Halorhodospira halophila SL1: one gene and its partner. The protein of the gene in region 2 binds, or shares a complex with, the protein of the main gene of each other region. Links are inferred from orthologs where the notes say so. Each region holds a gene or a part of one and is shown on either strand. Other genes may lie near its edges. The genes, in order: holB and holA.

The links.
Region 1: the proteins of holA (region 2) and holB are in contact, whole or in part, in a cryo-EM structure (PDB 8GIZ), measured with the Escherichia coli proteins. The link is inferred for Halorhodospira halophila SL1 from one-to-one orthologs.

What each region holds. Positions count from the first base shown.
Region 1 is NC_008789.1:5,232-8,541, forward strand. The notes cover bases 113-3,112. They hold holB (DNA polymerase III subunit delta'), read left to right. Parts: upstream 113-1,084; coding sequence 1,085-2,140; downstream 2,141-3,112. Other genes in these bases: mltG (endolytic transglycosylase MltG), read left to right, coding at 113-444; tmk (dTMP kinase), read left to right, coding at 441-1,088; HHAL_RS00050 (aminotransferase class V-fold PLP-dependent enzyme), read right to left, coding at 2,116-3,112. Also shown: more of mltG, read left to right, coding at 1-112; more of HHAL_RS00050, read right to left, coding at 3,113-3,246. UniProt on the Escherichia coli protein: Part of the beta sliding clamp loading complex, which hydrolyzes ATP to load the beta clamp onto primed DNA to form the DNA replication pre-initiation complex.
Region 2 is NC_008789.1:2,342,595-2,345,844, forward strand. Bases 176-3,115 are described here. They hold holA (DNA polymerase III subunit delta), read right to left. Parts: upstream 2,178-3,115; coding sequence 1,173-2,177; downstream 176-1,172. Other genes in these bases: HHAL_RS10820 (glutamate-5-semialdehyde dehydrogenase), read right to left, coding at 176-1,123; HHAL_RS10830 (LPS-assembly lipoprotein LptE), read right to left, coding at 2,177-2,647; leuS (leucine--tRNA ligase), read right to left, coding at 2,732-3,115. In the rest of the region: more of HHAL_RS10820, read right to left, coding at 1-175; more of leuS, read right to left, coding at 3,116-3,250. UniProt on the Escherichia coli protein: Part of the beta sliding clamp loading complex, which hydrolyzes ATP to load the beta clamp onto primed DNA to form the DNA replication pre-initiation complex.

The DNA of each region.
Region 1 (3,310 bases), 2.3 Mb from region 2 along the record:
CTGGCGCGGGTGTGGAGCGAGCGCCACCCGGAGGTGCCCCTGGACGAGCCCTACCAGGCGCTGATCCTCGCCTCGATTATTGAGCGCGAGACCGGGCGCGATGATGAGCGCCGCAAGGTGGCGGGGGTGTTCACCCGGCGCCTGGAGCAGGGTATGCGCCTGCAGACGGATCCCACCGTGATCTACGGTCTGGGCGATGACTACGACGGCCGCCTGCGCCGGGCTGACCTGCGACGCGATACGCCCTACAACACGTATACGCGCCACGGTTTGCCGCCGACCCCGATCGCCCTTCCCGGGCGGGCGTCGTTGGAGGCCGCCGTGGACCCGAAACCGGGTAGTGCGCTGTACTTTGTGTCACGCGGGGATGGCAGCCACCACTTCTCGGATACGCTGGACGAGCATAATCAGGCGGTGCGACGCTACATCCTGGAGGAGAAGTGACCGAGCGAGGGTGTTTCATCACGGTGGAGGGGCTGGAAGGGGCTGGTAAGACCACCTGTCTACAGGCTATCGAGCAGATGCTGCTTGAGGCCGGCATCGACCGCCCCCTGTTTACCCGGGAGCCTGGCGGAACCCCGTTCGGGGAAGCGCTGCGCGGCGCGCTCTTGGATCCGCAGTACCGCGGCCTGACGGCAGAGGCCGAGGCGTTGACCGTGTTCGCGGCCCGTGCCGAACATCTGGCGCAAGTCATCCGGCCCACGCTGGATGCCGGACGCTGGGTGATCAGTGATCGCTTCACGGATGCTACCTATGCTTATCAGGGGGGTGGCCGTGGCCTTGGCGATGAACGGATTGCTGTGCTGGAGCGCTGGGTTCACGGTGGGTTCACGCCGGACCGCACGCTCCTGCTGGACGTGGACCCCACGGTGGGGCGGTCACGGGTCGCCCACCGAGGCGACGGAGAAGACCGCTTTGAGCAGGAGCGGGATCCCTTCTTCCAAGCCGCGCGCGCCGCTTACGCCCGACGCGCCGCAGCAGATCCCGAGCGCTTCCGCTGCATCGACGCCAACCGGCCCGAGGGCGAGGTGGCGGAACAGGTACGTGCCGGAGTGGCCGATCTCTTGCCGGTGGGTGGACGACCGTGAGCGAGGCCGCCCATCTCTCGGACTGGATCACGCCCCGGGACGGGCGGGAGCAACTCCCGCCGTGGCTGCTGCCGGAGCTGGACCGGTTGCTCACCCTCCACGATCAGGGCCGGCTCCATCACGCGCTGTTGCTGACGGGTCGCACCGGCCTTGGCAAACGGCTCCTGGCGGGCGTCCTGGCCCGGGCGCTGCTCTGTCAGGCGGACGAGGGGGGCGGGGCGCGGCCCTGCGGTCAGTGCCGGGGTTGCCATCTGACCGGCGGGGGTTCCCACCCCGATTTGCGCACGCTGAGTCCGAGTAGCCGCGGCGAGCGCGGTGAGATCGTGGTCGACAGCGTGCGTGGGCTGGTCGATTTCCTGCATCTGAGCGCGCAACGGGGGGGGAGTCGGGTGGCGGTGATCGTTCCTTGTGATCGCCTCAACCGCGCCGCCGCCAACAGCCTGCTCAAAACCCTGGAGGAGCCACCTCCGGGCGTCTTCCTGATCTTGGCCACCGGTCGGCCCGGACGGCTGCCGCCGACCGTACGAAGCCGATGCACCGTACGTGGCCTGACGCCGCCGGCCTGGGACGCAGCGCGGCGGTGGCTGGCCGAGCGCGCGGGCGGGGCCGAGGGCCGGGTCGACAAGGCGCTCGCGCTGGCCGGCGGCATGCCGCTGACTGCCGAGCAGATCCTCCATGAGCAGGGGCTGGAGGGATACGAGTCGCTGCTCCAGCAGCTGCACCGCCTCAGCGCCGGAGGAGACCCGGTCAAGGAGGCCGAGGCCTGGGAGGGGGCGCCGGAGGCACTGGCCGACGCCGTTACAGCGATCCTGGCGGATCTACTGCGTCAACGCCACGGGGCGCCGGATCGCGGACTACTGCCGTCGCCGCTGGCACAGCAGCTGGTCCGCGAAGCCTCGGTGGAGGCGCTCCACCAGGCGTTCTTGCGTATCGGCGAGCATCGGCGCGGCCTCGAGCAGCCTCTGAATGGCCGTCTGGCCGCCGAGGCGATCTTCCTCGACCTGGCCGCCGCCTTGCGGCCCGCTCGTCAATCCGCCGCCAGACAGGCGTGAAGCCGCCGCCAGGCTTCCTCCAGGTCCTCGGCTGTGTTGTAAAAATGTGGCGAGAAGCGGATCCCGCCGCAGCGCGAGGCACACGCCACGTCACGGGCACGCAGCGCCGCCAGGAGACGCTCCGGATCCGCTCCCGGTACGCGGAAGGTCACGATGCCGGCGTGCCGTTGCGGCTCCGACGGTGTAACCAGCTCAAAGCCGTGGCGCTGGACTCCCTCCATGGCGTGCCGGGCGTTTTCCAGGACGCGCCGCTCGACCTCGTCCAGGCCGACCTCTTCTAGGACGGCCAAGCTGGCCTCGAGGGCGTGGGAACCGAGCAGATTGGGGCTACCCGGCTCCAGGCAGCGACCGTTGCCGGCCGGATCCCAGCCAGGGCGGTCGAATGCGCCGAGCTCGTCGGCCATGTGCCAACCGATCTGCCAGAGCCTTAACTTGTCGCGCACCCGCGGGTGGACGTACAGACCGCCAATGCCTTCCGGACCAAGCATCCACTTGTGGCCATCGGCGACGATAAAGTCGGCATCCACCGACAGCCTCAGCGCCCCCAGGGTCTGGATGGCATCGACGCACAGCAGGATGCCGCGTTCGCGGCAGGCGGTGCTCAGGCGCTCCAGATCCATGCGCAGCCCGGTGCCGTACTGGACGCTGCTCACCGGCAACAGTCGGGTTCGCGGTGTCAGGGCGTCGATCAGGGCGTCTTCGGGCGTGGCGCCGTCACTCAGTCGGACCTGGCGAACGTGGACACCGTAGTGCTCGGCGAGCGACTGCCAGACCCAGCGATTGGAGGGAAATTCCTGGTCGTTGATGACCACCTCATCCCCGGGGTGCCACGTGACCCCATGCGCAACCATCGACAGGCCCGCTGAGGTGTTGGGAACCAGGGCGATGTCCTCCGCTGCGGCGTCACCGACCCCCATCAGTCGGGCGAGCCGGGCACGCAGCCGGTCTTCGGCCTCAAGCCATTGGGGGTAGTCCGCGGCGCCCCGGTGCAGGCACTCATCCGCGAACCGATGGACGGCATCCCGCGTTCGCTGCGGCCAGGTGCCGACGCCAGCGTGGTTGAGGTAGACCAGGTTTGGGTCCAACGGGAACTCTGGGTGGGCCATCGCCGTTGCCTTTGTGGTTGCAGCGGTGAACGACCGAGTATACCGAGCCGTTGGCGGGTTGTCG
Region 2 (3,250 bases):
CGTTGACCATCACCGAACTGGAGTCCACCTCGCGCAGGAAGCGCTGCGCCAGCGGATAGCTCTCGGTGACGATGGCCTCGGTGTGCCCGGAGCTGTAGCGCTCGATGTGCGCCACGGCGTCGTCGAACCCGGCCACCACACGTACCGCAAGGGTGGGCCCGAGATACTCGGTGGTCCAGTCTTCTTCGGTAGCGGGCACCGCCTCGTCGATCAGGGCGCGTGTGCGCTCGCAGCCGCGCACCTCGATCCCGGCATCGCGCAGCTGACGTCCAACCTCCGGCAGCACCCGCTCGGCGGCCGCCTCGGCCACCAGCAGTGTCTCCATGGTGTTGCAGGTCCCCAGCCGCTGGGTCTTGGCGTTGACGGCAATGGCCACCGCTTTCTCGGTATCGGCGGCCTCGTCGATGTAGACGTGGCAGACACCGTCGAGGTGCTTGATCACCGGCACCCGCGCCTCGCGGGCGATGCGCTCGACCAGGCCCTTGCCGCCGCGGGGGACGATCACGTCCACCGACTCAGGCATCTGGATCAGGGCGCCGACAGCATCCCGGTCGGTGGTCCCGACCACCTGGACACCGTCCCCCGGCAACCCAGCGTCCTCTAGCCCGGCGCGAATCTGCTCGGCGATGGCCCGGTTGGAGCGGATCGCCTCGGAGCCGCCGCGCAGGATCGTGGCGTTGCCGGATTTGATGCACAGCCCGGCGGCATCGGCGGTGACGTTGGGGCGCGACTCGTAGATGATGCCGATCACCCCGATGGGCATGCGCATCCGCCCGACCTGGATCCCCGAGGGCCGTGACGCCAGCTCGCGCACCGCACCCACCGGATCCGGCAGCGCCGCGATCTCGCGCAGCCCGTCGGCCATGGCCTGGATGCGGCCCGGAGTGAGCTCCATGCGATCGATCAGGGCCGGGTCGAGCCCGGCCTCGCGGGCGGCCTCCAGGTCCGCCGCGTTGGCCGCGGCGATGGCCTCGGAGCCGGCCTCGATACGGGCGGCGATGGCGGCCAGGGCGTCGTTGCGCGCACCGGTCCCGGAGCGGGCCAGGGCGCGCCCGGCGGCGCGGGCCTGCTGCCCGATCCGGCGAATGGTCTCGGCGATGTCGCTCGAATGCTCTGCACTCATCAGGTCTGCTCAAATGGGCTCGATCGGGGATATGGTGTACCGATTGGCGCTATTTTGCCATGGCGCGGGCCAGACGAGAGACCAGGGCCCGCAGCTGCTCCCAGGGGTCACCGGGCGGCAGGCCCTTGATGGCCCGATCCACACGGTGGCAGCGCTGCAGCAGCTGCCGCCAGGCCCCCGCCGGATGCCGGCGGGCCGCTTGGCGCAGCCGCCCGACCCGCCGCTTCCAGATCCGCTCGCGCTGCAGCACCCCCTCATCGGCGCCGGCCGCCAGCCGCGCCGCCACCCGGATATCCCGGGCCAGGGCCCAGAGGATCAGCGGCGGCTGCACGCCCTCCTCCCGGAGCGTAGCGAGGACACGCAGCGCCCGCGTCCACTCCGCGTCCAGGGCAGCGTCGGCCAGATCGTCCACGGTGTACCGGGCGCTGTCGGCCAGCGCCCCGGCGGCCGTCTCGACATCCACGGCGGTGCCGCTGCCAACCAGCAGGCGTAGCTTCTCCACCGCCTGATCGGCGGCCAGCAGATTCCCCTCGGAGCGCTCGGCGATCAGCGCCGCTGCCTCCGGATCCGCCTGCAGACCGGCGCGGCGTAGCCGCTCGGCTACCCAGCGCGGCATGTCGCGCCCCGGCACCGGCCAGCAGTAGACGAAGATCCCGGCCTCGGCCAGCGCCCGCGCCCAGGCCGACTCACGGGCGGAACGCTCCAGGCGCCCGCTGGTCAACAGCAGGACGGTATCCTCCGGGGGGTCCTGGCAGTAGGCCTTGAGGGCCTCGGCCCCGTCGCGCCCGGGCTTGCCGCCGGGCATGCGCACCTCCAGCAGGCGACGATCACCGAATAGCGACAGACTGCTGGCGGCCTCGGTGAGCCACCCCCAGTCGAAGCCGGCATCGACATCGAGCACCTCGCGCTCGGAGTGCCCGGCCTCCCGCGCCGCCCGACGCACGGCGTCGGTGGCCTCACGCTGGAGCAGCGGCTCCTCGCCGGCGATGAAACAGACTCGGGGCAGCGGCCCGCGCTCCAGCTGGCGGTGGAGAGTCTCCGGCCGCTCGGCCATCAGCGCAGGGCCTGCAGGCGCAGCATCAACAGGCGCACGGCGTCGGCGCGCAGCTCCTCCTCCAGCTCCGCCTCGCGGGCACGACGCTCATCGGCGCCACCGGCCGGATCGGCGAAGGTGCGCTGGGCATCCAGCGAGGTCCGCTGGATGCGGGTCTCGCCGTCCCCACCGGCCACGCTGTAATCGATGGTGTAGGTCAGGCGGTAGTCCTGGACGTCACCGTCCGCCCCGACCGAGGCCGTGTCACGGCTGCTGCCCCGCCCGTGCAGGGTCAGCACCCAGTCGGCATCGGCGGCGCCCTCGGTGTACTGCCCACCCGCCCCCTGGATGCCGCGGCGCACCTCGCGGCGCAGCTCACTGCTGCCCGCCTCATCAACCACCTGGATCACCTGTCCGTCCAGGGAGATCCCGCCCGGGGCGCCGCGCAGCTGCCAGCCGCAGGCACTGAGCGCCAGGGCCAGTACCGCCACCCCAAGGAACCCGGCTGGGCCTCGGCACCGATTCGGCCACGCTAATCGCATCCGCACCCCCTGGCCCAGGCGGCGGTACAGCCGCTACTTGGCCACCACGTTGATGAGCTTGCCGGGGACGAAGACCACCTTCTTGATCTCCTTGTCGGCCACGAAACGCTGCACGTTGTGCTCGGCCAATGCCGCCTCCTGGGCCTGCTGCTGATCGGCGTCGGCGGGCAGCGTGACGTGGCCGCGGAGCTTGCCGTTGACCTGGACGACCAGCTCCACCTCGTCGCGGACCAGCGCCTGCTTGTCCGCTTCCGGCCACGGGGCCTCGACCACTGGGGCCGTATGGCCGAGCTGGAACCACAGGTGATGGCACAGGTGCGGGGTGATCGGCGCCAGGATCAGCACCGCGGCCTCAAGCCCCTCCTGCATCACCGCCCGGCCGGCGGCGCTATCGTCCTGGGCCTTGCCCAGGGCGTTGCACAGCTCCATCACCGCGGCGATGGCGGTGTTGAAGGTCAAGCGCTTGCCGACGTCATCGGAGGCCTTGGCGATGGTCTCGTGGACCTTGCGCCGCAGATCGCGCTGGGTGTCGCTGAGCGCCTGCGGATCCAG